DNA from 2 places in the Paenibacillus sp. EKM206P genome. Region 2 is predicted to be linked to the other one. Evidence: predicted binding sites of a transcription regulator. Region 2 holds the regulator's gene; the other holds the start of a gene.
What was found. Region 2 encodes CtsR, which represses protease genes until heat stress. Its sites were predicted from a motif close to ATGGTCAATAAAGGTCAAACA; they were not measured.
Positions count from the first base shown of each region.

Region 1: a site for CtsR is predicted at 11,176-11,196, ahead of clpP (ATP-dependent Clp endopeptidase proteolytic subunit ClpP). Genes of this name have one in related genera too.

Region 1 is NZ_JAAMNQ010000008.1:188,090-204,229, reverse strand. Features, by position in the region: gene hisJ (histidinol-phosphatase HisJ) at 1-397, shown strand, start outside; gene G9G53_RS17590 (tetratricopeptide repeat protein) at 633-2,402, shown strand; gene trxB (thioredoxin-disulfide reductase) at 2,442-3,395, shown strand; gene G9G53_RS17580 (ROK family glucokinase) at 3,688-4,638, shown strand; gene rapZ (RNase adapter RapZ) at 4,704-5,603, shown strand; gene G9G53_RS17570 (gluconeogenesis factor YvcK family protein) at 5,616-6,602, shown strand; gene whiA (DNA-binding protein WhiA) at 6,608-7,552, shown strand; gene G9G53_RS17560 (HPr family phosphocarrier protein) at 7,689-7,958, shown strand; gene G9G53_RS17555 (SIMPL domain-containing protein) at 8,230-8,991, shown strand; gene G9G53_RS17550 (PdaC/SigV domain-containing protein) at 9,233-10,339, shown strand; gene clpP (ATP-dependent Clp endopeptidase proteolytic subunit ClpP) at 10,467-11,063, opposite strand; tRNA gene G9G53_RS17540 (tRNA-Arg) at 11,274-11,348, opposite strand; gene G9G53_RS17535 (sugar-binding transcriptional regulator) at 11,618-12,655, shown strand; gene gap (type I glyceraldehyde-3-phosphate dehydrogenase) at 12,750-13,760, shown strand; gene G9G53_RS17525 (phosphoglycerate kinase) at 13,881-15,062, shown strand; gene tpiA (triose-phosphate isomerase) at 15,122-15,874, shown strand; gene gpmI (2,3-bisphosphoglycerate-independent phosphoglycerate mutase) at 15,876-16,140, shown strand, end outside.
Region 2 is NZ_JAAMNQ010000020.1:226-16,365, forward strand. Features, by position in the region: gene G9G53_RS24485 (GNAT family N-acetyltransferase) at 4-1,191, shown strand; gene G9G53_RS24490 (CtsR family transcriptional regulator) at 1,729-2,193, shown strand; gene G9G53_RS24495 (UvrB/UvrC motif-containing protein) at 2,263-2,787, shown strand; gene G9G53_RS24500 (protein arginine kinase) at 2,816-3,880, shown strand; gene clpC (ATP-dependent protease ATP-binding subunit ClpC) at 3,925-6,369, shown strand; gene radA (DNA repair protein RadA) at 6,610-7,983, shown strand; gene disA (DNA integrity scanning diadenylate cyclase DisA) at 7,996-9,072, shown strand; gene pssA (CDP-diacylglycerol--serine O-phosphatidyltransferase) at 9,127-9,873, shown strand; gene G9G53_RS24525 (PIN/TRAM domain-containing protein) at 10,059-11,144, shown strand; gene ispD (2-C-methyl-D-erythritol 4-phosphate cytidylyltransferase) at 11,215-11,913, shown strand; gene ispF (2-C-methyl-D-erythritol 2,4-cyclodiphosphate synthase) at 11,910-12,386, shown strand; gene gltX (glutamate--tRNA ligase) at 12,426-13,886, shown strand; gene cysE (serine O-acetyltransferase) at 14,374-15,054, shown strand; gene cysS (cysteine--tRNA ligase) at 15,079-16,140, shown strand, end outside.

The sequences.
Region 1 (16,140 bases), on a different contig from region 2:
TAATGCGGTTTCTAAGGCGGCAGCTACCGGTTTGTATGACATCATGGGGCATTTGGATGTCATTAAGCGCTTCGGCTATCATCCGAAGCCGGAGGAAATGGAGGAGCTGCGTGAACTGGAGCGCTCCGCACTCTCAGCCGTTGCCCGCAGCGGTCGGGCGATGGAACTGAATGCATCAGGGCTTTCGAAGCCCTGTGCTGAGATGTTCCCGAGCCGCCGCATGCTGGACGAAGCTTTTTCGCTAGGCATCCCGCTGACCGTAGGATCGGATGCCCATGATCCGGCGAAGCTGTCCGAGCACTTGGAGAAGGCACGCGCGCTTCTATATGAAGTCGGCTATCGCGAGCTTGCCGTATTTCAGCATCGCGAGCGCTCGCCGGTGCCGCTGACGCTTTAATTATTACGTTTATTGGGTCTAAGTATCATATCCAGTGGCTAGCCGAACGCTCCCTATGTATACAGGGAAAAGCGCTCGGCTATTTAGCGTATTCTTGTATATATATCTATTGTATACGAGCATATATCCGTTTTTTGGAATGAGGTAGGATCGACTGTCAAGTCGTTTTGAAGTTGTGGTATACTGAAGGGTATGAACATGTCAGTTACTTTTAAAGGAGGTGCCTTGGTTATTTATGAAAGGGAAACATCTGCGAGTATCGGAACCTAGCCCTAAGATTATTGCTTTGCGTTTCGACGCATCTTTCTTTTTTGAGAAAGCTGTGCGCTCGCTTGATCGCAATCATTATGACAAGGCATTGAAATATTTTCGCAAAGCCGTTGAATATGAACCGGATAATCCGGTGAATCATTGCAATATGGCGGGTATATTATCAGAGATGGGGGATTATGCAGGTTCGAATGAGATCCTGTCCTCTGTTCTGAGTGACGTAGACTCGTCGATGACAGAGTGTTATTTCTATATGGCGAATAATTACGCTAATATGGAGCAGTTTGAAGAAGCGGAGAAAGCATTGGTCACGTACCTGGAGGAGGACGAAGAAGGCCAGTTTCTTGATGAAGCGGAGGAAATGATGGAGCTGCTCTATTATGAGCTGGACCGTCCAACGAAGCTGAACCGCATTAAGGCCCGGCAGGGAGTAGTAGAGCATGATCAGGCTCGTGTCCTGCTGGAGGAGGGGAAATTTGCTCAGGCAGCCCAGTTGCTCAAGCAAATTTCAGAGGAACAACCGGATATGTTCGCTGCGCGAAATAATCTGGCGTTAGCGTATTACTACATGGGATTGTTCCAAAATGCTAAGGCTACCATTATTCAAGTGTTGGAGGATGAGCCGGGGAATTTACACGCATTGTGCAACTTGGCGATCTTTTATCAGCACGAGGGCGGCGGCCCGGAATTGGATCGTCTGGTGCAGACTTTGGCGGTCACTATACCGTTTCAGGAGGAGCAGGTATTCAAGCTGGCGACCACTATGGGCATTCTCGGACGCCATGAGGAGGCCTACAGACATTTCCGCAGGTTGCTTCATGGCGATGGAGAGAACAATGCGGACGCTTCTTTGTACCATTACACGGCGGTAGCTGCCAGCAATACGGGAAGATATGCGGAAGCACGGCGGTTGTGGAGTCATTTGCAAAAGCAGGATGCTTCCTCGGAAGTTCCGCGGTTTTTCCTGTCCCGACTGGAGGAACTCCAGCAGGAGGGTACACCGCTGCAAGTGCTCAGCTATCATTATCATCTCCCGTTTGAGGAGCAATTCCGCATGTGGGAGAAGTTTGGTGCTGACCAGGTGCCTGACAGCATGAAGAAGGACCCGCTAATCCGGTCATCCTTCTTCTGGGCCTTGCGCCACGGGGACCGGGCGACTCAGCTTCAGGTCATTCAGGCGTTAAGCTTGATCGGTGATGATGAGGTGCGTCAGGCACTGGAGTCCTTCGTAGAAGACCCGGACCAGGAGGATGAGCTGAAACGCCGTGCCTTGCAAGTATTGCAAGAGCTGGCGGAGCAGGGTGAGCAGAAAATGTACCCGGAAACGGAACGTTCTGATCAGTTGGAGGTTGAGAACGATCCTCATACAATTGAAGGTGATGTATCTGCCTCCCCGGTTGATCCACAATGGCAGGCAGTGCTGGATAAGGTACTGACCGTTATGAGCAAGCCATCCGATCCGGTCATGCAGCACGACTTGAGATCGCTGTGGCTGGAGTATTTGGATCGGCTTGCCCCGGAAGTTCCGATGGTTCAGCATACTGAGGGATGGGCAGCGGCGCTGGAATATTTGACTGCCAAAATGCATCATCATTCAGTCACCTATCAGGAAGTAGCCGATCGCTATGGTATTTCCGTATCGACCGTAAGCCGCTATGCACGCCAGATTGACAGCGTGTGTGGTATCAAACAGAAGCTGAAGCAGCCGCTCTCCACGTTTAAAAAGCAGGTCTGAGACCTGCTCCAAACATCACTTAAAGGAGGCAACAAACGTATGTATAAATCCATAATTATTGGTACAGGTCCTGCAGGCTACACAGCGGCTATTTATTTGGCACGTGCTAACATGAATCCGCTGATCATTGAAGGGATGCAGCCCGGTGGGCAGCTTACTACAACGACCGAAATTGAAAATTTTCCGGGTTTTGAGCAAGGTATCCTCGGGCCTGAACTGATGGATAATATGCGCAAGCAGGCTGAACGTTTTGGCGCTGAATTTACTTCCGGTTGGGTAGAGGAAGTGGATTTTAGCAAACGTCCTTTTAAAGTGAAGGTAGAGGGTAAAGGCATCATTGAGGCGGAGTCGGTCATTATTGCTACAGGTGCGTCCGCCAAATATCTTGGTATTCCGGGTGAGCAGGACAATGTAGGTCGCGGAGTCAGCACTTGCGCAACTTGCGATGGCTTCTTTTTCCGCGGGAAAAAGATTGTCGTGGTTGGCGGTGGCGATTCAGCCATGGAGGAAGCGAGCTTCTTGACCCGTTTTGCTTCCAGTGTAACCTTGGTCCATCGTCGCGATGAGTTGCGGGCATCCAAAATTATGCAAGATCGCGCGCGTGAGAACGAAAAAGTACATTGGGCATTAAACCGGACTCCTCTGGAAGTTGTGACGGGAGAATCTGGTTTAAAGGGTTTGAAGGTACACAATAATGAGACCAATCAGGATGAGCTGATTGAGGTAGATGGCGTGTTCGTAGCCATCGGGCATACACCGAATACAGGTTTCCTGAACGGACAAATCCATACGGATGAACACGGCTATATTGTAGTGAAGCCAGGCACAACGGAAACGAACATCCCCGGAGTTTTTGCCTGTGGGGACGTACAGGATAATCGTTACCGTCAAGCGATTACGGCTGCGGGAACGGGCTGTATGGCGGCTATGGACTGCGAGAAATATCTCGAAGGCAGTGCTGTTCACGACTGGAGCGAAACACTGGATCAATAAAAGCGTGTCTATAGTACACAAAAAGGCTAACGGGAGAGCGAAGGAAACCTCTGTTATGCCACATCTTTTGTTCAGGAAGAGAAAGCCTGCTGCGTTTGCACAGGCTTTCTCCTTTTTATGGGTGCATGAGGTGAAAAGTTCCGCTAATCGTACACTTTTCGACAAGGAAGTGTCCTTGACCGTAACGGGGGCTTCAATTATAGTTGGAACGTAGGATTACTATTATGAAGTAGGAATTGTAAGCATATATTTCATACCAGGTTTTTAAGTAAACATAAAGGTGGCTTGGAACATGTCTGAAAGTATCTATGTAGGTGTCGATTTGGGCGGTACCGCGATTAAAGTCGGCATTTGTAATGAAAACGGACAGCTTTTGCACACATATGAGGGACCAACCGAAACCGATAAAGGTGTAGACGTTGTCATCGGTAATATCGAAAAATATGTGCGGCATATTGTTGAGCAATCTCCTTATGAGTGGGATCAACTAAAGGGTGTCGGTGCAGGCGTTGCAGGTTTTACGAATGTTCGTGATGGTATTATTGTCCTCGCTCCTAATATTGGCTTTCGTGACGTACCGATCCGTGCGCTCCTAGAGAACCGGATTGGCAAGCCTGTGAAAATAGACAACGATGCGAATGTTGCTGCGCTGGGTGAGGCTTGGGCTGGTGCAGGCAAAGGCATAGAAAACTGCGTATGCTATACCCTGGGAACAGGAGTAGGTGGCGGTATTATTATAAACGGTAAAATATACCAAGGTTCTTCGGGCATGGCCGGAGAAATTGGCCATATCAGTGTCGTACCTGATCTGGAGGCTATTCAGTGTGGGTGTGGCAAAATGGGTTGCTTGGAAACTGTATCTTCAGCAACAGGCATCATTCGTATGGCCAAGGACGCTGTGGAACGTGGCGACCGGACCTCTCTGGCGCTGGAAGATCAAATTGCTGCCAAGGAAGTATTTGATGCTGCTAAAGCTGGAGATGAGGTTGCGCTGCGTATCGTGAACCGGGCTGCCTTTTATTTGGGGAAATCCATGGCAGCGGTTGCCGCTGTGCTTAATCCAGAGTTGTTTATTATAGGCGGCGGTGTTTCTAAAGCAGGCGACTTTTTATTTGAAGAGATGCGTCGCGTATACGCCAAGCTGGCACCTGAACCGCTTCAAAAGGGTGTATATATCGTACCAGCAGTGTTAGGCAATGACGCAGGTATAGTAGGGGCTGCAGGGTTGCTGCTACGCTCCTGATCCACAGGTATTGATAATACGGGTACTGGCATAGAGCGAAGAAGCAAAAGGAGAGGGAAGTCCATATGACAGACAACCTAAAAAATGCTGCGCCGTGGGCAACGCTCATTATTATTACGGGGATGTCAGGCGCAGGGAAGACCATTGCGGTTCAGAGCCTGGAAGACTTGGGCTTCTTCTGCGTTGATAATTTGCCCCCTGTACTGATTCCCAAATTTGCCGAGTTGATTGAGCAGTCGAACGGTAAAATAGGCAAGGTGGCACTCGTAATTGATTTACGCGGACGAGAATTTTTTACTGCCTTGTCGGAATCTTTGAATTATATTAAAGATCATTTTACGATTCATTGTGAAATTTTATTCTTAAATGCTAATGACGGCGTTCTCGTACAGCGGTATAAGGAAAGCCGTAGACGTCATCCGCTGGCTCCAGACGGCATGCCTTTGGATGGGATTCGTTTGGAGCGCAAGATGTTGGAAGAACTAAAAAGCTCGGCTACACAGGTTATTGACACAAGTGTGATGAAGCCTGCAACTTTAAAGGCAAGGATTATTTCACGATTTTCTCATCTGGAGAGCAGTATGCTTTCCGTGAACATTACTTCTTTTGGCTTCAAGTATGGTATTCCCATTGATGCCGATCTTATATTCGATGTGCGCTTCCTGCCTAATCCCCACTATGTGGATCAACTACGTCCCCACACTGGACAGGATAGCGATGTATATGATTATGTCATGAAATGGCCCGAGACTCAGGCATTCTTGACCAAGTTGCTGGATATGTTACACTTTTTGATTCCGCAATATCGCAAAGAAGGCAAAAGCCAGGTCATTATCGGCATTGGCTGTACTGGCGGTAAGCATCGTTCTGTTGCAATATCGGAGTATTTAGGAAAAATGCTGGGTGCCAGCGAGACAGAATCTGTTTCTGTTTCGCATCGGGATGCTGATCGGGACCGGCATTAATGAGGTGAAATCATGAAAGAGACCGGATCACAACGGGAGCGCCCACGTATAGTTGTTATGGGCGGCGGAACCGGCTTGTCCGTCATGCTGCGGGGCTTAAAGCAAAAGCCGCTAGATATTACGGCTATTGTTACAGTCGCTGACGATGGCGGAAGTTCCGGGATTTTGCGCAGTGAGCTGCAGATGCCCCCCCCAGGGGATATTCGCAATGTGCTGACTGCCTTGGCTGACGTGGAACCAGTGATGTCAGATATGCTGAAATACCGTTTCGGTGCGGGATCAGGATTGTCAGGCCATAGTCTGGGCAATCTGATTTTAGCAGCGATGACCGATATATCGGGAGATTTTGTAACGGCGGTGCGTGAGCTTAGCCGTGTATTTGCTGTCCGGGGACGTGTGCTGCCAGCAGCCGAGGAAGGCGTTGTGCTAAGCGCCGAAATGGAGGATGGCACGGTGATTACCGGAGAGTCCAAGATCCCAGAAGCGGGCGGACGAATCAAACGCGTCTTTCTTGAACCGACTCACGTGGAGCCGTTGCCTGAGGCTGTAGAGGCCATTAATGAAGCTGATGCGATTTTGATTGGCCCCGGCAGTCTATATACCAGCATATTACCGAATTTGCTTGTACCTAAACTCGCTGAAGCTGTAGTGAAATCAGACGCTATCAAAATATTTGTCTGTAACGTTATGACCCAGCCTGGTGAAACCGATGGCTATACAGTAGGAGACCATCTGCAAGCTATTTTTGAGCATGTAGGGCATCATCTCTTCGACTATGTCATTGTAAATAACGGAGAAATTCCACCCCAAGTACAGGAAATGTATGCCGAGCAGGGAGCCAAGCCAGTTCAAGTAGACATGGGCGAGCTGACCGACCGGGGATATAAAGTGGTGGCAGATACATTAGTTCTGTTCCGCACGTATTTACGGCATGATGCAGACAAATTGAGCCAGCATATTTACCAATTGGTACAAAACTGGATATTAAGAAGGAGGTGAGTCCCTTGTCCTTTGCGGCACAAACGAAAAAAGAGCTTACGATGATTGAAAGCCAGTCCTGCTGTGAGAAAGCGGAACTATCTGCGCTCATACGTATGCTCGGATCCGTACAACTGTCGAATAAAAGGGTGATATTGGACGTGTCCACAGAAAATGCCGCGATTGCAAGGCGGATTTACTCCTTGATCAAGAAGCATTTTCAACTTCATATCGAACTGCTTGTACGGAAAAAAATGCGCTTGAAAAAAAATAATGTGTACATTGTCCGTATTCCTAATGATGTGCAACAACTGCTAAAGGATCTTTATATCGTCTCAGAAGGTTTCTTGTTCACTGACGGGATTAATCGGGATATTGTTCGGAAAAACTGTTGTAAGAGAGCTTATTTACGGGGCGCCTTTATGGCAGGTGGCTCTGTCAACAATCCTGAAGGATCATCTTACCACCTTGAAATTTCCTCGATGTATGAGGAGCATTGTCAGGCACTCGTTGATCTTGCGAATGAGTTTCATCTAAATGCTCGCTGTATTGAGCGAAAAAAAGGTTTTATTCTCTACATCAAGGAAGGCGAGAAGATCATTGAGCTGCTTAGCATCATTGGGGCGCATCAAGCCTTGTTCAAATTTGAAGATGTACGCATTATGCGCGATATGCGCAATTCCGTGAATCGTATTGTCAATTGTGAAACGGCTAATTTGAACAAGACAATTGGAGCTGCTGTCCGGCAAATTGAGAATATTAAGTTGCTGGAGAGAGAAGTTGGCTTGGAGACCTTGCCGGATAAACTGCGTGAAGTGGCAGAAGTTCGGCTCGCTCATCCCGATTTGAATTTGAAAGAAGTCGGGGAAATGCTCAAAGGGGTCGTGAGTAAATCGGGTGTAAATCATCGGCTTCGCAAAATTGATGAGATGGCTGACAAAATCAGGGGCGAAAATGGCCTGATTCCGTAAAAAGAATGTTGGTGGGGCTTTTAGCCCCAGTTTTTTTAGTTTTTTTTCTAGTGTCTGTCCCGGGTTAATGTTATAATGTGATAAATAAAATGGAGTAAGTAGTGTCCAGATTTATTTGATGAGGGGGTAAGCTGACATGTCAAAACATCCGGTAGTCGTACGTTTGAAAACAGGACTGCACGCCAGACCTGCTGCGTTGTTCGTACAGGAAGCGAATAAATATTCATCTGAGATTTTTGTGGAAAAAGATGACAAAAAGGTTAATGCCAAGAGCATCATGGGTATTATGAGTCTTGCCATCAGCACAGGTACTGAAATCAATATTAGTGCTGAAGGTGCGGATGCCGAACAGGCTGTAAACGCTTTAGTAAGTCTGGTTAGTAAGGTAGAGCTGGAAAATCAATAAACAAAGAATTGCTTGTAATATAGTGTATGATCTTAGTGAAAAGCCCCTTTGGGGCTTTTTTTATATCCAGAAAAAAATCCTTCGAACACTCCTCAGCTAACTGTTTTATTGTGGATTTATTGGATATAGAGGCCGTATTAAGTTCAAACTATAAATAATGAAAATCCTCGTGGTCATGCTCTGTTTCGGAAATTTGTACGCTTGGCTGCAACCTTTTTCCGTCTTTTCCGTCTGGAAGGTACAAACATTTACTAGAAAGAGGTTGAATTCAATGAGACTTTGGACAAAAACAGTAGCCACAGCAGTTCTCACAGGTGCATTAATAGCAGGGGGAGTAGCAGGAGGATTATGGACAGGGGCAGAGCGTGCTTATGCTGCGTCAACAGCTTCGACGGTAAACGGTGTAATTAATGTGATTGGAAGCGGGGAAGTATTGGCAAAGCCCAATATTGCTTATCTCTCTATCGGTGTACAATCGGAAGGGAATACGGCAGCCGCTGCTCAAAAAGCTAATGCTACAAAATTGAACAAGGTTACACAACTGCTGAAAGAAAAGTGGAGCATCAGCGGAGATGACATTCAGACCAGCCAGTTTTATGTACAGCCTAACTACACCTATAACGAAAAAGAAGGGCAGAAGCTCAAAGGCTACACTGCCAACCATACACTTTCCGTTAAATACCGCGATTTGGATAAAATAGGTCAGTTGTTGGATGAGGCGACCAAGTCCGGAGCCAATAACGTAGATAATGTTCGTTTTTCGGTGGAAGATCCTTCGACTTATGAGGAAGAAGCCATTACTAAAGCATTGGGAAGCGCACAATCTAAAGCCAGTGCTGTAGCTAAAGCGGCCAAACGCGGATTAGGTGCTCTTGTGAATGTGACGGTAGATGGCGGAGAAGCACAAGTCTTTACACAACGTGAAAATGCCATGTCAAAATCGCTCATGGATTTAGCAGGTAGCGGGACAGACATACAATCGGGGCAAGTAACAGTGAAAGTTCAGGTGTCGGCTCAATACGAAATGAACTAATATAGATCATCAAACGAAGCCACAAGCGGCCTGCATCATGCGCAGGCTGGCTTGCTGGCTTTTTTTGTATACCGAAACCTTTTTGTAATGAGTCTGTCATAGCTAAGGGTTACTAGGTGTACAGATTGAAATCGGGGAGTGTACAGATTGTAAACTACATACAATGGGGTATAGATATAATAAGTAAAGTGATTATTTACACATAGACAATACAGAAATAATAACAGGAGGAATACTTAATATGAATAAGCATACGAAAAAATGGGGTTCAGCACTGCTGGCAGCAGGGATTTTAGCAGGAGTCGCAGCTGTCCCCGTTTCATATATCCAGGCAGCATCGATTAAACAGCAGCAAGCGGCAACACAGCAACCAGGAATCACTATCCAATGGAATGGTAAAACGTTGCCCGCTAAAGGTGTTCAAGTGAACGGGAGTACAATGATTCCGGTGGCCGCACTGCGTGACAGCTTGGGGATTCCAGTAAGCTATGATGCGAAAGCAACGACATATACCGTAGGTAGCGGGTACAATAAACTTTACATTATGGCTTCTTCCTCGGATGCCTACGTCAACGTCAATGGAATCAATACACGTAGTATGGATGCCAAACAGATCGCTGGGAAGCTATACATTCCTATGAGTCTGTTGAAAGACTATCTAGGCATAGATGCTCAATGGAACGCAGCTCAGAAGACAGTAACGCTAAGTAAAAGTCAGCTAAACCCGATCACAATTGCGTCTCAAACACTTCCAGCTTCGAGTAATGCGAAGGTATCTTACAAAGTTAAGTATCCGCAAATCAGCGGCAGCCAGCTGAATCCTGAGGCAGAGCAAGCCATTAACCATGTGCTTAAAAAGCATGCAGAGGGTATATTGGCAGCAGGCAAAAAGATAATGGCTGAGGGAGAGGCTACAACAGAAAGACCGTATGATTTCGAAAATGATTTTGCAATTGCCTATAACAAGGACGGTATTCTAAGTGTGATTATGCAGGATTACTCGTATATGGGTGGCGCACATGGAATGACGGTACGTAAAGGATATACGTTCTCGCTCGCTGATGGTAAACTGCTGCAGTTGTCTGACGTATTGAAGGCGAATCCAAATTACAAAAAGTTCCTCAATGCTGATTTGAAGAAAAAAATCGATGCGCTTCAGGCTGGTGAAGGATTCGGTAAATTTAAAGAGTTGGCGGCAGATCAGAATTTTTATGTGACGAACAGTGGAGTAACAATCGTGTTTGATTTGTATGATTATGCGCCATACGCGTATGGAATTCCGGAGTTTACCTACTCGTTCGGTCAACTGCTGCCTCAAGGCGGAAAGCCTTTTGCGGGACAGATTTAATAGTAGAAATGAGTAAGTTGGACTGTCTATACTCTAAAAAACAATAAAGCAAAAAAGCTGCCTACCGGATAATAACATCCGGAGCAGCTTTTTCATTTACCAGCTATCGAGAGGCAAATTTTTTCTCTTATACACCTTCTGGAGAGGAGCTAGTTAGCACTTTATCAATAATACCGTATTCTTTGGCATCATCAGCAGACATGAAGTAGTCACGGTCTGTATCTTTTTCAATACGTTCCAGTGGTTGGCCTGTGCGATCTGCGAGAATGCGGTTCAGTTTATCACGCATTTTCAGAATGCGGCGTGCGCGGATTTCGATATCCGTTGCCTGGCCTTGTGCACCACCCAGAGGTTGGTGAATCATAATTTCACTGTTTGGCAAAGCGAAACGTTTACCTTTGGCGCCTGCATTCAGCAAGAACGCGCCCATGGAAGCCGCCATACCTACACAAATCGTAGATACATCAGGTTTAATGTATTGCATCGTATCGAAAATGGCCATACCAGCTGTAATGGAACCGCCAGGACTGTTAATATACAAGTGAATATCTTTTTCAGGATCTTCGGCAGCCAAAAACAGCATTTGCGCAATTATAGAGTTGGCTACAACGTCATTGACGTCCGAGCCTAACAAAATAATGCGATCCTTTAACAGTCTGGAATAAATGTCATAGGCGCGTTCGCCGCGGTTACTTTGTTCTACTACCATAGGAACATAGCTCACGTCAAAAAACCTCCCTTAAATATCGTTAGTGGATTTGGTGGACATGCCGAGTACACGTCCCTTATTTATAAACTGTTACCGTATTAACCACATGATAAACAATTTCAAACAAAAAGTCAAAGAAAGTCAAACTAATGATTAAAAAAAAGAGCCCTCAGCGCTCTTATTGGTTAAAACATTATATAGAAGCATTTAAGCGTTCATTTAAAATGGCGCGCCCGCGAGGAATCGAACCTCGATCTCAGGCTCCGGAGGCCTACGTCATATCCGTTGGACCACGGGCGCATAGTTGATTCAATGCAAACAACTAACTAATTAAACAGCTAATTGGAAACAAAGATGATTATATGATATACAGCAGTGAATTGCAAGCTTTTATTAAATGCGCATATTCAGACAAATGGTTGAGAAATATAGGTTCAGATAGACTTGCATATGGAGCAAATATTGGTTAAGATATACGTGGGACTTAAAAAGTTATCCCGGGACGTTTTAAGACCAGTTAGAGATAGAGCATTAGAGACAGAACTTAGAAGTGTGCGGGAGTGGAAAGCATGCGAAAGATATTAGAAATACAGAAGCAGCTTCTGCCCGACCTCATGGATGTTTTGAAAAAAAGGTACACGATCCTGCATCAGATTATGCTGTCCGATGTTGTTGGACGCCGAACACTGGCAGCTTCACTGAACATGACCGAGCGCGTGTTGCGCGCCGAAACCGATCTTCTTAAAGCTCAGGGGCTAATTGAGATTGAGAGTGTAGGCATGAAGGTGAGCAAAGCAGGACTGGATCTGCTGGAACAGCTGGAGCCGATTGCGAACAACTTGTTCGGCCTGTCCCAATTGGAGGACCAGATTCGTCAAGCCTATGGTTTGAGAAAGGTGGTTGTCGTTCCAGGGGATTCGGATGTTTCTCCGTTAACAAAGCAGGAGCTGGGGCGCGCTGGAGCAAAAGCGTTGCTAAGTGTTATGGACGACGAGGATGTGGTCGCTGTAACAGGTGGCACGACGATTGCAGACGTGGCGGAACAACTGGCATTGCCTTCTAATGGCCCCCTTAAGGGTGGGTGGTTTGTACCGGCACGCGGGGGTTTGGGAGAAAGCATGGAAATGCAGGCCAACACAATTGCTTCCACAATGGCTCGCAAGGTCGGCGCTCAATACCGTCTGCTCCATGTACCGGATTTGCTCAGCAATCATGCTTACAACTCCTTGCTTGAAGATACGAACATTCAGGATATATTGAGCCTGATTCGCGAGAGTCGTATCATCATTCACGGGATAGGCAACGCCATAGCGATGGCACATAGACGTAAACTTGATCCCGAAACCTTTGCCCAGATCAGCAGTGAAGGGGCGGTAGCCGAATCGTTTGGTTATTATTTTAACGAAGATGGCGTCGTTGTTCACAGAATGCTGACGCTTGGACTCCGATTGGAGGACATTAGGCGTACCGATACGGTTCTAGGTGTAGCTGGAGGCAAGAACAAGGCGGCCGCTATTCATGCGGTACTGCGTTTCGGGCAAGAAGACATTCTGGTCACCGACGAAGGCGCTGCTGTTGAGATTGTAAGTCGTTATTTAAATGATTAATATAGGATTTATGAATCGTGTTGTCTTGACAGGCTTTCGGGTCTGTCTTGAATATATAAAACTAAACTAAACGAACTTTGGGAGGAACTCACTCATGACAGTTAAAGTTGGTATTAATGGTTTCGGACGTATTGGACGCCTTGCTTTCCGTCGGATTCAAAACGTGGAAGGTATTGAAGTAGTAGCAATCAATGACTTGACAGATTCCAAAATGTTGGCACATTTGTTGAAATATGATACAACACAAGGTAATTTCCAAGGACAAGTAGAAGTACATGATGGCTTCTTCAAAGTAAACGGTAAAGAAGTTAAAGTTTTGGCTAACCGCAACCCTGAAGAACTGCCTTGGGGAGACCTGGGTGTAGACATCGTTCTGGAATGCACAGGTTTCTTCACAACTAAAGAAGCTGCTGAGAAACATTTGAAAGGCGGCGCTAAAAAAGTTGTTATCTCCGCTCCAGCTACTGGCGACATGAAAACTGTCGTTTACAACGTAAACCATGAAATTCTGGATGGAACTGAAACTGTAATCTCTGGTGCTTCTTGCACAACGAACTGCCTGGCTCCTATGGCTAAAACACTGCAAGATAAATTTGGTATCGTTGAAGGTTTGATGACTACAATTCATGCTTACACTGGCGACCAAAACACTTTGGATGCTCCACATGCTAAAGGTGACTTCCGTCGTGCTCGTGCAGCAGCTGAAAACATCATTCCTAACACAACTGGTGCTGCTAAAGCAATCGGTTTGGTTATCCCTGAGTTGAAAGGTAAATTGGATGGCGCGGCTCAACGTGTTCCAGTACCTACAGGTTCCCTGACTGAGTTGGTAACAGTTCTGGAGAAAAACGTAACTGCTGAAGAAATCAACGCAGCGATGAAAGAAGCTTCCGATCCTGAAACTTATGGATACACTGAAGATCAAATCGTTTCTTCCGACATCAAAGGTCTTACTTTCGGTTCTTTGTTTGATGCAACTCAAACTAAAGTTCTGACTGTTGGCGACAAACAACTGGTGAAAACTGTAGCTTGGTATGACAATGAAATGTCCTACACTGCACAATTGATCCGCACGTTGGAATACTTCGCTAAACTGGCTAAATAAGAACTTCCTTATTAGCAACATCATAGAGCGGAAACAGGTTATTGTTTCCGCTCTTTATATATCAAAATGTGCCTTAAATTCCTGTTTCGTAAAATTATAAGGGTGCGGAGGAATATGGAGATGAATAAAAAGAGCGTACGTGATATAGAACTGAATGGAAAACGGGTGTTTGTTCGTGTAGATTTTAACGTTCCGGTCGAAGACGGTAAAATTACAGATGACAAGCGTATTCGTGAAACCTTGCCAACGATTAATTACCTGATTGAAAAAGGTGCAAAAGTTATTTTGGCGAGTCACTTTGGACGTCCAAAAGGTCAGGTTGTTGAATCCATGCGTCTGACTCCTGTTGGTGTACGTTTGTCTGAACTGCTGAAAAAGCCAGTAGTTAAAGTGGACGAAGCAGTAGGCGAAGCTGTTAAAGCGAAAGTGGCTGAACTGCAAAACGGCGACGTGCTGTTGCTTGAAAATGTACGTTTCTATGCAGGAGAAGAAAAGAATGATCCTGAGTTGGCGAAGCAATTTGCTGAATTGGCTGACGTTTTCGTGAATGACGCATTCGGCGCAGCACACCGTGCTCATGCTTCCACTGAAGGTATCGCTCATATTCTTCCGGCTGTTTCCGGCCTGCTGATGGAAAAAGAATTGTCTGTTATTGGTAAAGCTCTGTCGAATCCAGATCGTCCTTTTACAGCCATTATCGGCGGTTCCAAAGTAAAAGACAAAATCGACGTGATCGACAACCTGCTGAACATTGCAGATAACGTAATCATTGGTGGCGGTTTGACTTATACATTCTTCAAAGCTCAAGGTTATGAAGTGGGTCAATCTTTGCTGGATGAATCCAAACTGGACGTAGCTCTTGGATTTATCGAAAAAGCGAAGAAACTCGGCAAAAACTTCTATCTTCCGGTGGATATTGTTGTGTCTGACGATTTCAGCGCTACGGCGAACACAGATATTGTGGATATCGACGGCATTCCTGCAGCTTGGGAAGGCGTGGACATCGGACCAAAAACACGTAAAATCTATGCAGATGTGATCAAAAACTCCAAACTGGTTGTATGGAACGGACCAATGGGCGTATTTGAAATCGAACCTTTCGCTGGTGGTACTCGTGAAGTAGCGGAAGCTTGCGCAACAACAGAAGCATACACCATCATTGGTGGCGGTGATTCTGCGGCTGCGGCTGAAAAATTCCACTTGGCTGACAAGATGGACCATATTTCCACTGGCGGCGGCGCATCTCTGGAATTTATGGAAGGCAAAGCACTTCCGGGTGTTGTTGCACTGAACGATAAATAATCAAACGCACTATGCGTGAATAAAGCTTTAGGGCACCTAATAGTTAGGAGTTGAAACCATTGAGAACACCGATTATCGCGGGTAACTGGAAGATGTTTAAAACCGTACCAGAAGCTAAAACTTTCATCGAAGAGATCAAAGGCAAAGCAGAGGTTGCAGGAGTGGAAAGCGTGATTTGCGCACCATTTACGAATCTTCCTGCTCTGGTTGAAGCAGTAAAAGGCACGTCTATTAAAATTGGCGCACAAAACCTGCACTTTGCAGAAGATGGTGCATTTACAGGTGAAATTAGCGGCGGAATGCTGAAAGATCTGGGCGTAGACTACGTTGTGATCGGACACTCCGAACGTCGTGAATATTTTAATGAAACAGACGAAACGGTGAACAAAAAGGTTCATGCGGCATTCCGTCATGACCTGACTCCAATCGTATGTGTAGGCGAAAAGCTGGAAGATCGTGAAGCTGGACAAACCAAAGAAGTTGTAAAAGTGCAAACTGTAGCAGCTTTTGCTGGTTTGGCTAAGGATCAGGCTGCACAAGTAGTTGTTGCTTATGAGCCAATCTGGGCCATCGGAACAGGCAAATCCTCCACTTCGCAGGATGCGAATGAAGTGATTTCCTATATCCGCAGTCTGATTAAAGAGCTGTATGATGAAAATACAGCAAATGCTGTACGTATTCAGTATGGTGGTAGTGTAAAACCTGAAAATGTTACTGAGTACCTGGGTCAAAGCGATATCGACGGCGCGCTCGTGGGCGGTGCCAGTCTTCAACCGGCGTCGTACATCGCGCTTGTTGAGGGGGCGAAGTAAGATGACAGCACCAAAACCGGTAGCTTTAATTATTATGGACGGGTTCGGACTGCGTGACACCGTGGAAGGCAATGCGGTTGCACAGGCCAACAAACCGAATTACGACCGGTATTTACAACAGTATCCTCATACGACGCTGACGGCTTCTGGCGAAGCAGTAGGTTTGCCGGAAGGACAAATGGGTAACTCTGAAGTGGGTCACTTGAACATCGGCGCAGGCCGTATCGTATATCAAGACTTGACTCGTATTTCGAAGTCCATCCGTG
Region 2 (16,140 bases):
GATATGGAGATCAGACAATTACAGCGTGAGGAATTTGAAGCGGCTATTGAATTATCTCAATATGCTTTTCAGTTTACAATGTCCCTAGAGGATCTGGAAAAGGCCAAGAAGAAATTCAAACCAGAACAAACATGGGGAATATTCGACGGACATGACTTAAATGCTAAACTGACTTTGTTACCGCTTCAGGTATACATAAATGGTCAGGTTTTTGATATGGGGGGCATTGCTGGTGTGGCGACGTGGCCAGAAAAGCGTCGCGGAGGCATGGTATCACGTTTATTGACGCATGCACTTGAAGAGATGAAGTCTGCGGGACAAAGCCTTTCTTTTTTGCATCCATTCTCCTTTGCCTTCTACCGTAAATTTGGATGGGAAACGTATACAGAGTACAAAAAATACGTCATTCCCATTGATAAATTCCCTGCAAAACTTAAAACAGAAGGTACAGTCAAACGCGATATCAAGGATATTTCAGAACTGGACCAAGTGTATCAAGCGTATGCATCTCGTTATAATGGCACGCTGGTACGAGATAAGGAATGGTGGCAAGAGCGGATTTTAAATGAGAACTATCGAACTGCGGTATATTACTCAGAAACAGGCATTCCGCAAGGATATGCACTATACAAAATTGAAGATAAACAGTTGAATTGTGATGAGTTGGTATATGAAAATGAGACGGTTCGTCGGGCTTTATGGACTTATTTTGCAAATCATGACTCAATGATAGCCAAAGGTAAATTTATTTACGTTCCAGCAGATGACAATTTGCCATTTTTACTCGATGATCCACGGATTCAACAGGAAACTGTGCCTTATTTTATGGGACGTATTGTGGATGCAGCTGCTTTTGTAGAAAGATACCCTTTTGAACAGCTTGAAGAGGAAACAAGTTTAACCTTAAATCTGACAGATCGGTATGCTCCATGGAATGATGGATTATGGAGATTAACGATTACTACGGAGGGGCAAGGACATCTGGAGAGAGTGGATATAAGCAATTCATCTGAAAACGCCATAGTAGCTAACTTGAAACTTGGGATTCAGTCACTGACGACTCTGATGCTTGGCTATCAGCAGGCTGATGATCTGTATAAGTGGGAGCGGATTGAAGGGAGTAGTGAGTCTGTGTCTGCCCTTAAACGCGTAATACCAGTAAATCAAACGTTTTTATTAGATTTTTTCTGATAAAGGCCTATTTAGATCTTTTAAGCTCATCTTTCAGAGAATATAACTTGTGTGGTTATCATTATTTTCAAAACTCTTTCTGTAATGGGAAGAGTTTTTTTATGGTATTGTATAAAACATAATTAGATTGCGAAAAATGGTATTGACCCCTTGGCAAAAATGAATAATGTGCTATAATGTGAATATAGTCAAAGAAAGTCAAAGTCAATCAAACCTAGTGTGATGCTGTAGAAGTATTATGCTGATGGATTGGCCGTATGAAGTAATTTCGATAGTAAAGAAGCAAACGAGAATTGAAATGATTTGCGTATAGTTAGGAGCTGACTCTTATGAACATAAGAGAAGTGTATGATTAATCGCAAATAAAGGCCACACTAGAGACAAAACGGTACATTTCAATGGATGTAGAACAGGCAATAGCCTCAATACAGCTTAGATTCGTGACTTTACCGTTTGGTTAAGTTCAATATACGGCGGACTCTGTGGAGCGTGAAATGTACTTGAATACTTGCGTTTCCGTTAGTGGAGGATGATGAAATGCGCAATGTTTCCGATATTATTGAACAATATTTGAAGAGTATATTGCTGGAAAGTCCCCAAGGTTTAGTGGAGATTCAGCGTAATGATCTGGCTGACCGCTTTTCCTGCGTGCCGTCGCAAATTAATTATGTAATTAGCACCCGGTTTACGCTGGAAAAAGGCTATGTGGTGGAAAGTAAACGCGGTGGTGGAGGCTACATTCGTATTCAGCGAATTCAGCTACCCGCACAGCATGCCATCCATACACATCTTCATCAGAGCATCGGGGAGGAAATTAGCCAATCAGCAGCAGAAGGACTGATTTATCAGTTAGAGGAAGCCCATTTTTTAAGCAAAAGGGAAGCTAATCTAATGAAGGCTGCTTTATCGAGGGATACATTATTACTGAAGCTTCCCTATCGTGATCAACTGCGAGCAAGATTGCTTAAGGCTATGCTGATCTCGTTGCTGGCGACCAAATAGTGTGTGAATAGAGACTAATGTTTGGATGTAGGGTGGGTATTAAATCCTGACATTGAAGGAGGTGCTTTTATGCTGTGCCAAGAATGTAATATGCGGCCGGCAACTTTGCATTTCACCAAAATTGTGAATGGCGAAAAGACAGAGTTTCATATTTGTGAGACGTGTGCGAAGGAAAAAGGGGAGATGATCCCTGGAACACCTAACGGCTTTTCAATTCATAGCTTGCTGTCGGGGATGTTGGATTTTGACTCCAGTACAAAGAGCCAGTCTCCAGGCCACAGTGGTCCGCAGAACCTGCAATGCAAGGATTGTGGCATGACCTATGCACAGTTTAGTAAGCTGGGACGTTTCGGATGCCCGTCGTGCTATCAATATTTTGATAATCGTCTGGACCCTCTGTTCAAGCGTGTGCATGGCAGTACGAATCATGTTGGTAAAGTTCCGGTTCGCACTGGTGGCCGACTGAAGGTTAAACGGCAAATTGACGATTTGAAAAAAGAGATGCAACAGCATATTGTACAGGAAGAGTTTGAATCAGCTGCTGAGCTTAGGGATCAAATCAGAGAGCTTGAAAAAGAAATGACTGAAGAGTAAAGTTTGTGAAGAGTAGGAGGGATGCGTAATGCCCAATATTCGGTTTACGGAGAAGCCGCTAAGTGACTGGATGCGTGGTGATGCTGCGGATTCGGAGATTGTCATTAGCAGCCGGGTAAGAATTGCGCGTAACTTGCAGCATCTGCCTTTTCCCATGCTTGCTACCAATCAGCAGTCGGCAGAAGCACTTCAGCGCTTGACGGATATCCTTCAGTATGATGATTTAGGCGGTTTTGGTACTTTTCATACGTTGAAAATATCCGAGTTGGATGAGATCGACAAGAAGGTGCTGGTTGAGAAGCATTTGATTAGTCCTAATTTGGCGAACGAATCTCGTAACGGTGCTGTCTTAATTAGCGATGATGAATCGGTTAGTGTTATGATAAACGAAGAGGATCATCTGCGTATCCAGTGCTTATATCCGGGATGTCAGGTTAGAGAAGCTTGGGAACGCGCTATGGTTATTGATGATGCATTTGAAGCGCATGTTGATTATGCATTTGATGATCGGAGAGGTTTTCTAACCAGTTGTCCAACGAATGTCGGCACAGGTATGAGAGCTTCGGTGATGATGCATTTGCCCGCATTAGTCATGACTCATCAAATCAATCGTATATTGTCTGCTGTTTCACAGGTAGGTCTTACAGTTCGCGGCATTTACGGTGAAGGCAGCGAAGCGGTCGGAAATTTGTTTCAGGTGTCTAATCAGATTACACTGGGACAAACCGAAGCGGAGATTATTGAGAATCTACATGGCGTGGTGCTACAAATTATTGAGCACGAGCGTTCTGCCAGAGAAAGGCTAATGAATGAATCTATGCTGCGAATTACAGATCGGGTGATGCGTTCATTCGGTATTTTGTCGTATGCAGCAGTATTGGATTCCAAGGAGGCTGCACAGCGGCTGTCTGATGTACGTCTTGGCGTAGATTTGGGGATTTTGGAGCGTCCTTCCACCGCAGCGATGAATGAGCTGAATGTGATGACACAACCCGGGTTCCTGCAAAAAAGCTTTGGGGATAAAATGAATACCGAAGAGCGCGATATGTACCGGGCGAAGCTGATCCGGCAAAAATTAGGCACAACCCTTTAATATATAAAATGATCTGAAATACACACTGTGGAGGTGCAGGATATATGATGTTTGGAAGATTTACGGAACGTGCACAGAAAGTGCTTGCTTTGGCTCAGGAAGAAGCAGTTCGATTGGGACACAACAACATTGGTACAGAGCACATTTTGCTAGGCCTCATTCGTGAAGGTGAAGGAATAGCAGCGAAAGCCTTAATCGGTTTGGGCCTGGGACTGGAAAAAATCCAGGATGAAGTGGAAACGTTGATTGGACGCGGTCAAGAGCAACCGACGAACATTGCCTATACTCCACGTGCCAAAAAAGTCATCGAACTGTCTATGGATGAAGCCCGCAAACTGGGCCATACCTATGTAGGTACAGAACATATTTTGCTTGGTCTTATTCGTGAAGGCGAAGGCGTAGCAGCACGCGTACTGAACAACCTGGGCATCAGTCTGAACAAAGCGCGTCAGCAAGTGCTTCAATTGCTCGGCAGCAGCGAGGCTGTTTCCAGCCATCACGGTGCTCCAGCTAATGTCAGCACGCCAACCCTGGACAGTCTGGCACGCGATCTGACGGCATCTGCGAAGGAAAACAACCTGGACCCTGTTATTGGGCGTAGCAAGGAAATTGAACGCGTAATTCAGGTGCTCAGCCGCCGTACAAAGAACAATCCGGTTCTGATTGGTGAGCCTGGGGTAGGTAAAACGGCGATTGCCGAAGGATTGGCTCAAAAAATCATAGCGAATGAGATTCCCGAAACATTGCGCGACAAGCGCGTAATGACACTGGATATGGGCTCTGTGGTAGCAGGCACCAAGTATCGTGGCGAATTCGAGGATCGTTTGAAAAAAATTATGGACGAGATTCGTCAAGCGGGTAATATCGTGTTGTTCATTGATGAGCTGCATACGCTGATTGGTGCTGGTGGAGCGGAAGGCGCAATTGATGCGTCCAACATCCTGAAACCTGCTCTAGCACGTGGCGAGCTGCAATGCATCGGTGCGACCACGCTGGATGAATACCGCAAATATATTGAGAAAGATGCTGCTTTGGAGCGTCGCTTTCAACCCATTACAGTGGATCAACCTTCTCCAGAAGAGGCGATTCAAATCTTGTATGGTCTGCGTGACCGTTACGAAGCGCATCACCGTGTAAAGATCACAGATGAAGCTATTGAAGCGGCCGTAAAATTGTCAGATCGTTATATCACCGACCGCTTCCTTCCAGATAAGGCTATTGATCTTATTGATGAAGCGGGCTCCAAAGTAAGGCTGAATTCTTACACTGTACCGCCAAACCTGAAACAGCTGGAAAACCGTCTGGAAGATATCCGTAAAGAAAAGGATTCAGCGGTACAAAGTCAGGAGTTTGAAAAAGCGGCAGCGTTGCGCGATACAGAGCAAAAAATCCGCGAAGAGCTAGACGTGACGAAAAACCAATGGAAAGAACAACAGGGGCGTACAGATTCTGAAGTTACCCCAGAGGATATCGCTCAAGTCGTTGCAATCTGGACAGGTGTTCCAGTCAGCAAGCTGAAAGAGGAAGAAACACACCGCTTGTTGAATATGGAAGAGTTGCTGCATGAGCGGGTAATTGGACAGGACGAAGCAGTTAAGGCAGTAAGCCGGGCGATTCGCCGGGCACGTGCCGGACTGAAAGATCCGAAGCGTCCAATTGGGTCCTTTATTTTCCTCGGTCCAACTGGGGTTGGTAAAACAGAGTTGGCACGCGCCTTGGCTGAATCCATGTTTGGAGATGAAAATGCGGTTATCCGTATTGATATGTCTGAATATATGGAGAAACACTCAACGTCTCGTCTGGTAGGAGCGCCTCCAGGGTACGTTGGATATGAGGAAGGCGGTCAACTGACCGAGAAGGTACGCCGTAAGCCTTACTCTGTTGTATTGCTGGATGAAATTGAAAAAGCACACCCAGAAGTATTCAATATTCTTCTGCAAGTACTGGAAGATGGTCGTCTGACAGATTCCAAAGGTCGTGTCGTTGATTTCCGTAATACACTCATCATCCTAACATCAAATGTTGGTGCACAGGCGATTAAACGTAACTCCACGCTTGGTTTTACAGCTGTAGTGGACGCTGGAGCGGATTACGATAATATGAAGGGCAAAGTGATGGATGAATTGAAGAAAAGTTTCCGTCCTGAGTTCTTGAACCGGATTGATGAAATTATCGTTTTCCATTCTCTCGAAGAAAAACATATTGCTGAAATTGTGTCACTCATGTCTGAGGAGCTGCGTAAGCGCCTGAATGAGTATGAAGTGGACTTCGAGTTGACAGACAATGCTAAAAAATTCCTTGCCAAGGAAGGCTTTGATCCAGCGTATGGTGCGCGTCCATTGCGTCGTGCAATCCAGAAGCATATTGAAGATCGCCTGTCCGAGGAACTATTGACTGGCAACATCACTAAAGGTGACTCTCTCTTCATTGATGAGGAGAACGGTGCATTGACTGTAACGAAAAAGGATAATGTATCTGCCAAGTCCTAAGGCAGTTTACTAAATAAATAGTAGAAAAGGGTGTCTCGCAGGCTGGAAAGCTATTGCGAAGACACCCTTTTTGTGTATAAAACACGGTGAAAAGGTTGGGTAAATGCTTTGGGAAAGTTTGTGATATTGCTTTACGTCCGCCAAGCTTCAATGGTAAACTTTTATTGTTACAGCTCTTTCTGGGCTGTATGAACATAAATTTGACATCATCGTCGTCAATAAGGAGCCAAGGAACAAAGTATGGCTAAAGTGAAAACTAAGTTTTCCTGTACGGAATGTGGATATGAATCGCCCAAATGGTACGGAAAATGTCCTGGATGCCAGGCATGGAATTCCATGGTCGAAGAAACGGAAAGCGTTGTAAAAACTCAAGGAATGGGGTCTTCCCTTCTTACTCATAGCACAAAAGACAAGCCACTCCCTATTATAGAGGTGGAGAGTGGCAAAGAAACACGAATTTTGACGGGAATTGGCGAATTGAATCGAGTACTCGGTGGAGGTGTGGTGCCGGGTTCACTCGTTTTGGTGGGCGGTGATCCGGGAATCGGTAAATCTACGCTTATGCTGCAAACATCTAATGAGCTGGCTTTAACTGGTTTAAAGGTGCTGTACGTGTCTGGTGAGGAATCTGTCCGTCAAACGAAACTACGTGCAGATCGACTCGGTGCCTTGTCCCCCAGCCTATACGTATTATGTGAGACGAATTTGGAGACGATTGAAGAAGCGGTGGACAGCTTGAAGCCGGAGTTTTTGGTCATCGACTCGATACAGACTGTATATTTGCCTGAGGTGACGAGTGCACCAGGTAGTGTGGCTCAGGTGCGGGAATGTACTTCACGCTTTATGCGAATTGCCAAGGGGCTAGGTATTGCTACGGTACTGGTAGGGCATGTGACCAAGGAAGGTGCCATTGCAGGTCCGCGTTTGTTGGAACATATGGTTGATTGTGTGCTTTATTTTGAAGGAGAGCGTCATCATACGTATCGGCTTTTGCGTGCAGTTAAAAATCGTTTTGGTTCTACAAATGAAATTGGTATTTTTGAAATGGCTGAAAGCGGTTTGCGTGAGGTATCCAATCCTTCCGAGTTGTTTCTGTCTGAACGCCCACTAGGGGTGGCGGGTTCTACTGTTGTAGCCAGTATGGAAGGAACCCGGCCTGTATTGGTTGAACTGCAAGCATTGATTGCAGCTACGCATTTTCCATCTCCACGCCGGATGGGCACAGGAGTCGATCATCATCGAATGGGATTAATCATAGCCGTGCTAGAAAAGCGGATGGGCATGTTTTTGCAAAACCAGGACGCTTATCTCAACGTAGCCGGAGGTGTAAAGTTGGATGAACCGGCGGTAGATTTGGCTATAGCTGTGAGTATTGCTTCCAGCTTTAGAGATGCTCCTACAAAGCCGTATGATGTGATTTTTGGCGAGGTGGGACTGACAGGTGAGGTGCGCGCGGTATCCCGAGCAGAACAGCGAGTACGAGAAGCGGAGAAACTAGGTTTCAAACGGGTGATCATGCCGGAGAAAAGCTTGAAGGGTTGGACACATCCGAAAGGGATACAAATTATAGGAGTAGGAACGGTGGCAGATGCACTAGCAGCCGCATTAGATTAGGGGGCATTGAGAATGAAAGAAGCGAGCCAACTGGATAAAATGAACGATTTGCTGCGGCTTGTGGCACCGGGAACTCCCTTTCGCGACGGGTTGGAAAACGTTTTGCGTGCCAAAACGGGTGCTCTTCTGGTCGTTGGCTATAGCCCAGAAGTTATGGAAGTCGTGGATGGCGGTTTCTCCATCAATTGTGATTTTTCACCGAACTATTTATATGAGTTGGCTAAAATGGACGGCGCAATCATATTAAGCGAGGATTTAAAACGAATTTTATATGCCAATACGCAACTGATTCCGGACTCCTCCATTTCTTCAATTGAAACAGGAATTCGGCACCGGACAGCAGAACGAGTTGCAAAGCAGACTGGCAAATTAGTTGTGTCTATTTCCCAGCGGCGTAATATTATTACCTTGTATCAGGGGACATTACGGTATGCGCTCAAGGAAATCGGGGTTATTTTAACGAAAGCCAATCAGGCTATTCAGACGTTAGAAAAATATAGATCTGTGTTGGGGCAAGCCTCTACGAATTTGACAGCATCTGAATTTGAAGAGCTGGTTACCATGCCGGAGGTCGTTAATGTCATCCAACGGATCGAAATGGTGCTGCGCATCAAAATGGAGATCAAACGATTTATTAACGAGCTCGGAAATGAGGGCCGTCTAATTAGTATGCAGATGGAAGAGCTTGTCAGCAATATTGAGGAAGAAGCATGGTTGTTGTATAAGGATTATGCCAAAGACGATAGCGACGAAAAGATTCGTGAAATTATATTGGGACTCAAACGTTCTACGGACGACGAATTGTTGGATGTGAATCATATTGTACGTTTACTAGGCTACCCTTCTTCAGCTGCGACATCAGAGGAGTATATTGCTGCACGCGGCTATCGGGTACTGAACAAGATACCGCGTTTACCGAATGTGATTATTCATAATCTGGTAGAGCGGTTTGGACGTTTTCCACATGTCATCACAGCAACGATAGAAGAACTGGATGAAGTGGATGGTATTGGAGAGGTTCGTGCGCGTACGATTAAAGAAGGTCTTAAACGTTTGCAGGAACAAGTTTTCATTGACAGGCAAATGTAAATGTAATACAGTGAAAGGATTATAATGGAACAATTCATACATTGAGGTGAAGAGATGATTACCAAATCAATTCCGAACTTGTGTACCTTAGGTAACTTGTTTCTCGGAATGATCGCCATTTTATTGGCTGTAGACGGAAAATACAGTCTTGCCGCTATTATGGTTATTGTCGCCATGTTGTTGGACGGACTGGATGGAAGAATGGCCCGGGTCCTGAATGCCCAAAGCGAATTCGGTAAAGAACTGGACTCCTTATCAGATATGATATCTTTTGGTGTTGCTCCCGCAGTTATTATGTACATGGTTGCTTTTCATGATGCGAATTCGGCTCTCGCTTGGACGGTTACTGCCATTTTCCCGATGTGCGGAGCGTTGCGTTTGGCTCGATTTAACGTACGTCCTGGTGTACCAGGTTATTTTACGGGTCTACCAATTCCGGCAGCAGGTGGCGTATTAGCCACTTTGTCCTTATTCCATAACGATATTTCTTTGTTATACATGTCGATTGCCATGTTGCTGGTCTCTTATTTGATGGTCAGCTCCATGAAATATCCAAATTTTAAAAAGGTTGGCCTCCCGAAAAAAGCAATTTGGGTGGCTCCATGGGTCGTAATTGCAGCGGTGGTGTTGGCTGTTAAATTCCCTGACCAGCTGTCGAAGCTGATTTTTGTGCCACTGGTGCTGTATGCATTGTATGGTATGAAGCTGAACATTCGTAAACTATCACGCAGACGTGGGCGTGATCGGGATCGTTCCAGTCAGGAAGAACAGGACGATCAATATCGTCATTCACAGCGGTAGTATCAAGCAAGTATAAGCATTTATTTCCTTGAATTATTTCAAGGAGATAAATGCTTTTTTTATGCATAAAAAGTGAAAACACAGGGTTAGTTATGTGGGAAATGGATCATACTGGTAAGAGAAATGCTATGTATCCAATAAATAGCAGACTAATGAAAAGAAAATAAAGGAGGTATAGAGATTCAATGTGGAGAAAGGCTATTTTAACTTTTACAGGATTGTGCGGAGCATGGTTTGGCTATACGTTATACCAGCGGGTAGGGGGCATTGTATCGTGGATGCCAGAATGGTTGAGTGATGGGTCTTTACCGGGAATGGTTGTTTGGATGATGGCGGGAGCAGTGTTATTTATGGCCGGGTGCTCATTCGCAGGAGCATCCGTGGCGAACCGGTTGCAACAGGGCATTGAAGGCTTGGTACGAATTCCGATGAACGAGATGATGGCAGGTGTGATTGGTTTAGCGGTGGGATTGATACTTTCCTTAGCAGTCTATCCGCTTTTTTCATGGTTGGGGGCCCCGGGTCAACTTATCCAGACGGCTGTTACCGTGATATGTGGATATGTGGGATTGATGGTTGGACTAGAAAAGCGGGACGAGCTGTCATCCTTTTGGAGTTCTGGCTTTTTTGGTCGGGGAACGGGTGCAGAAGAACGCAAGCTGGAGGAACATAAAATTTTGGACACCAGCGTCATTATAGATGGGCGTATTGCAGATATCTGCAAGACAGGTTTTATTGAAGGAACGATTGTGATTCCTGAATTTGTGTTAGAGGAGCTTCAGCATATTGCAGATTCATCAGATTTACTTAAGCGTAATCGTGGACGACGGGGCCTGGATATTTTGAATAAAATCCAAAAAGAGCTGGATGTGAATGTGCTCATTTACGAAGGTGATTTTGAGGAAATTTCAGAGGTTGACAGTAAGTTGGTCAAGCTGGCAAAGGTGTTACAGGGTAAAGTTGTAACTAACGATTTTAACCTGAATAAAGTATGCGAACTGCAAGGTGTATCAGTGCTGAATATTAACGATTTGGCGAATGCAGTGAAGCCTGTCGTACTGCCCGGTGAGGAAATTATGGTGCAGATTATTAAAGACGGCAAGGAGCATGGGCAGGGTGTAGCCTATCTGGATGATGGTACGATGATTGTTGTGGAAGGCGGACGTGACTATATTGGCTCTCTTATGGAGGTGCTGGTCACGAGTGTACTTCAGACCTCGGCCGGACGTATGATCTTTGCCAAACCGAAATTATTGGAAAAAGCTCAATAAACGCGGTATGATGAAGTAGATGTGTTATCATACGGATCGTCCAAGTGCGATCAGGGCAGGAGTTATTTGAATGAACAATCGGGTAGGAGTTGTCATTGTGGCAGCAGGGCGCGGCTCCCGTATGGGGACGCAGGAGAGCAAGCAATTTCTGCTTTTGCGGGACAAGCCCATCTTCATACATACACTTGAAATATTCGCAGCTATGCCCGAAGTGGATGAAATGGTGATGGTGACTGGGACAGCAGATGTGGAACGCTGCCGAGATTGGATTCATCAATACAAAATCGGTAAAAATGTACGGGTGGTGGCTGGTGGCAGTGAACGCCAGCATTCGGTCTATCGCGGTCTGCGCCACTTACAAGCGGATTGGGTGATGGTGCATGATGGTGTGCGTCCACTCATTCAACCTGAGCTTGTACGTTCATGCCTTGAGGCAGCCCAGCGTACTGGTGCTTCTGTAGCGGCAGTACCTGTAAAGGATACGGTCAAGCAAGTGAACGGGGATGGTATCATTACAGCAACGCCGGATCGCCGAAGTCTGTGGAGTATTCAAACGCCACAGACTTTTCGTCTTTCCGATCTGCTGCGAGCCTATGAGGAAGCGGAGCAGTCGAGATTCTTGGGAACAGATGATTCTATGCTGATAGAGCGGCTAGGCATTCCGGTTACTGTCGTTCAAGGCAGCTACAAGAACATCAAAATTACTACACCGGAGGATTTGGATATGGCGGCGCTATGGGTGAAAACAGAGGGAGAGGATATCAAATGATCAGAGTGGGACAAGGATTTGACGTCCACCAGCTGGTGGAAGGAAGGCCATGCATCATCGGAGGTGTGAATATTCCGTATGAAAAAGGTTTATTGGGCCATTCCGATGCAGACGTACTGCTGCATGCCATTAGCGATGCTATCCTGGGCGCGCTTGGCTTGGGAGACATCGGGAAGCATTTTCCGGATAATGACCCAGAATTTAAGGATGCTGACAGTCTTAAGCTACTGGAGCATGTGTGGGGGCTAGCTAAAGAGCGAGGATATCGCTTGGGGAATATCGATTCTACGATTATCGCACAAAAGCCCAAAATGGCATCGTATATTCCGCAGATGAATGAAGTCATCGCTCGGGCGCTGGAAGCAGAGGAGCTATCCCAGGTGAACGTCAAGGCGACCACGACAGAGCAACTCGGGTTTCCCGGCCGGGGTGAAGGAATCGCGGCTCAATCGGTTGTCTGTCTTATCAAGTAAATGCTATCATCTTGAGTAATTCAATTTGGAGGAGATTATATGAGCACGGAAGTTCGTGTACGTTATGCACCAAGCCCTACAGGGCATCTGCACATTGGAAATGCCAGAACGGCATTATTTAATTATTTGTTTGCCCGCAATCAAGGTGGGAAATTTATTATTCGTATCGAAGACACAGATGTGAAGCGCAATATTGAGGGCGGAGAAGAAAGCCAACTTAAATATTTGAAATGGTTGGGTATGGACTGGGATGAGAGCGTAGACGTGGGAGGAGAGTTTGGACCTTATCGTCAGACTGAACGCTTGGACATATATAAAACATACTGGCAGGATTTGCTGGATCGTGGTTTGGCTTACCGCTGTTACTGCACTGAAGAAGAGCTGGAGCGCGAGCGTGAAGAGCAGACGGCACGTGGGGAGACACCGCGCTATTCTGGAAAACATCGTGATCTAACAGAAGAACAGTGCCAGGCATTTGAAGCAGAGGGCCGTGTACCAAGTATTCGTTTTCGTGTACCGGAAGATCGTGAATATACGTTTGACGATATCGTTAAAGGACAAATTACGTTCAATTCCAAGGAAAGCGGCGATTTTGTTATCGTCAAAAAAGACGGTATTCCGACATATAACTTCGCTGTAGCAGTTGACGATTATTTGATGAAAATATCGCATGTACTACGGGGCGAAGACCATGTTTCCAATACACCGCGGCAGTTGATGATCTTTGAAGCTCTCGGGTGGGAACCGCCACGCTTCGGTCATATGACGCTGATTGTAGGTGAGGATCACAAAAAGCTCAGTAAACGTAACGAATCCATTATTCAGTTTATGGAGCAGTATGACAAGTTGGGCTATTTGCCAGAAGCTATATTCAACTTCATCGCACTGCTGGGTTGGTCCCCAGAAGGCGAAGAAGAGATCTATGATCGGGAACAACTGATTTCGATTTTCGATCCTAATCGTTTGTCCAAAAGTCCAGCTGTGTTTGATACAAATAAGCTTGCTTATTTGAACAATCACTATATTAAAAAGGCTGATCCTGAGCGAATTGCCAGCATGGCGATTCCACATCTCCAGACAGCGGGGCTGTTGCCTACTGAGCTGTCTGCGGAACAACTGGATTGGGCTAAGGCCCTTGTTCGCTTATACCAGGAACAGATGACATCTGCGTCCGATATTGTAACGTTGTCTGAGTTGTTTTTCCGTTCACATCTGGAACTGGATGCTGAAGCAGCAGCTGTATTGGCCGAAGAGCAGGTTCCTGAGGTACTTAGAGCTTTTGCAGGTAAAGTTGAAACGAGTGAGGAATTTACAGCTCCACAAATGGCTAAGCTGATCAAAGAAGTTCAAAAGGAAACCGGTTTTAAGGGGAAACAATTATTCATGCCGATTCGTGTGGCTCTTACAGGCCAAACGCATGGACGGGATCTGAATGAAACTATCTTTTTGCTTGGACGTGACAAGGTACTGGATCGTCTCAAGGCACAAATTAAAGGCTGATATTTCTTGTCAATTTGTTGTCTTTTCGCTATAATGACTCCATTGATACGGATTGATATTTACGTGTAAAGGCTGCGAACAGGAGAAGTACACTGCATAAGGGCATCTGCCAGAGAGGACGGTCGAGGGGAAACCCCAGGCTGAGAGCCGTCCAGTTGACCTGCGGAGGAAATGCGCCTGGGAGCCGTGCGCCCGAACCCTCATTAGCATCAAATGCTGATGTGACAAGGGCGTGCCGATTCGTTCCCGTTACAGGACGCCAAAGACGGATTATCTGCTTTTTATGCAGCAGATATGTTCGAAAGCAGAGTGGGACCACGTTCATGCGTCTCTGCAGCTTAGGCTGCGGAGGCGCTTTTTCTTTTTTATCAGACTCAGACTCGTTATAGATAGAAAAATGTCGAAGAGTGCTGGTGGATGCGAAAATTGGCGGAACGTGAAGTGTTGTGATGATGCGGCAAGGATATGAAGGGAATAGGAGGGCGACATGTTCAGACATTTCAAATCCGACATTCAGACTGTTTTGGATAATGATCCGGCCGCCCGGAGTAAGCTGGAGGTCATTTTTACGTATTCCGGTGTTCATGCCCTTTGGGCACACCGAATCGCACATTGGTTTTATTTGCGAAACTGGTGTACTCTAGCCCGTGTTATATCCCAGGTATCAAGGTTTATGACAGGCATTGAAATTCATCCTGGCGCTCGTATCGGAGATCGGCTGTTCATTGACCATGGCATGGGAGTTGTCATCGGGGAAACCTGTGAGATTGGCGACGATGTCGTATTGTATCAGGGGGTCACACTCGGCGGGACTGGGAAAGAGAAAGGGAAGCGCCATCCGACCATTGGGAATAATGTTGTTATCGGCTCTGGTGCGAAGATATTAGGCTCTTTCACGATTGGGGCACAATCCAACATTGGCTCTAACTCGGTTGTGCTCAAAGAAGTTCCACCAAACAGTACGGTGGTGGGCATCCCGGGGCGAGTTGTCAGACAGGATGGTAGGCGTCCAGACCGACTTAGTCATCAGTTGCCTGATCCGGTTGTGGATTCTATGCGAGAGCTTCAACGGGAAATAGAACGTTTGCGTGCAGAAATGTCTGATTTGAAGGATGGGGCATCCGCTCAGAAACATCAGGTGGCCCAAGAGAATACATTAGAAAAATGATTTTCATGAGGGAGGAACATAACAATGCCGCTTCAAATTTATAATACAATGACGAGGAGTCGGGAGCCTTTTGTGCCACTGGAGCCTGGAAAGGTTAAAATGTATGTATGCGGTCCTACCGTGTATGATTACATTCATATTGGCAATGCACGACCTGTAATTGTATTTGATGTGGTGCGTAGCTACCTGGAGTACTTGGGCTATGATGTAAACTATGTGGTGAATTTTACGGATGTCGATGATAAACTAATCCGCAAAGCTCGGGAACTTGACATGAATGTTTCGGCAGTTGCTGAGAAATTTATTGCTGCCTACCATGAGGATCTGACAGGATTGAATGTTCCTGCTGCCAGTATGAACCCTCGTGTAACAGAGAGCATGGATCTGATTATTGATTTTATTAAGGAATTGGTAGACAAAGACTATGCCTATGAGAATGATGGCGACGTGTTCTATCGGACCAAAAAGTTCAAAGATTACGGACAACTGTCAGGTCAAAATCTGGAAGAGCTTCAGTTCGGAATTCGTATCAATGTGGATGAACGCAAGGAAAATGCCGAGGACTTTGTACTCTGGAAGGCAGCGAAGCCGGGCGAAATTCATTGGTCGAGCCCTTGGGGAAATGGACGACCAGGCTGGCATATCGAATGCTCTGCTATGGCTCGCCATTATTTGGGGGATACACTGGATATTCATGGGGGCGGACAGGATCTGCAATTTCCGCATCATGAATGTGAATGCGCACAATCCGAAGTGATTACAGGTAAGCCATTATCCCGCTACTGGATGCATAACGGATATATTCGCATAGATAATGAAAAAATGTCGAAATCACTCGGTAATGGTATTTTAGTTAAAGATTTGCGCGCTCATCACAAGCCTGAGGCTATACGTTATTTTATGTTGTCGACGCATTACCGAAATCCGTTAAACTACAACCAAGAGACTATGAGTCAGGCGGAGAACAGTGTCGAACGGATCGCCAATGCAGTTGCCAATGTGAAGCATCGTTTAGCTAATGCGCTGAAAGGTAATGAGGGAGTATCGACGGAACTGCAAACGAAGCTCGACGGAATTTTGCAGCAG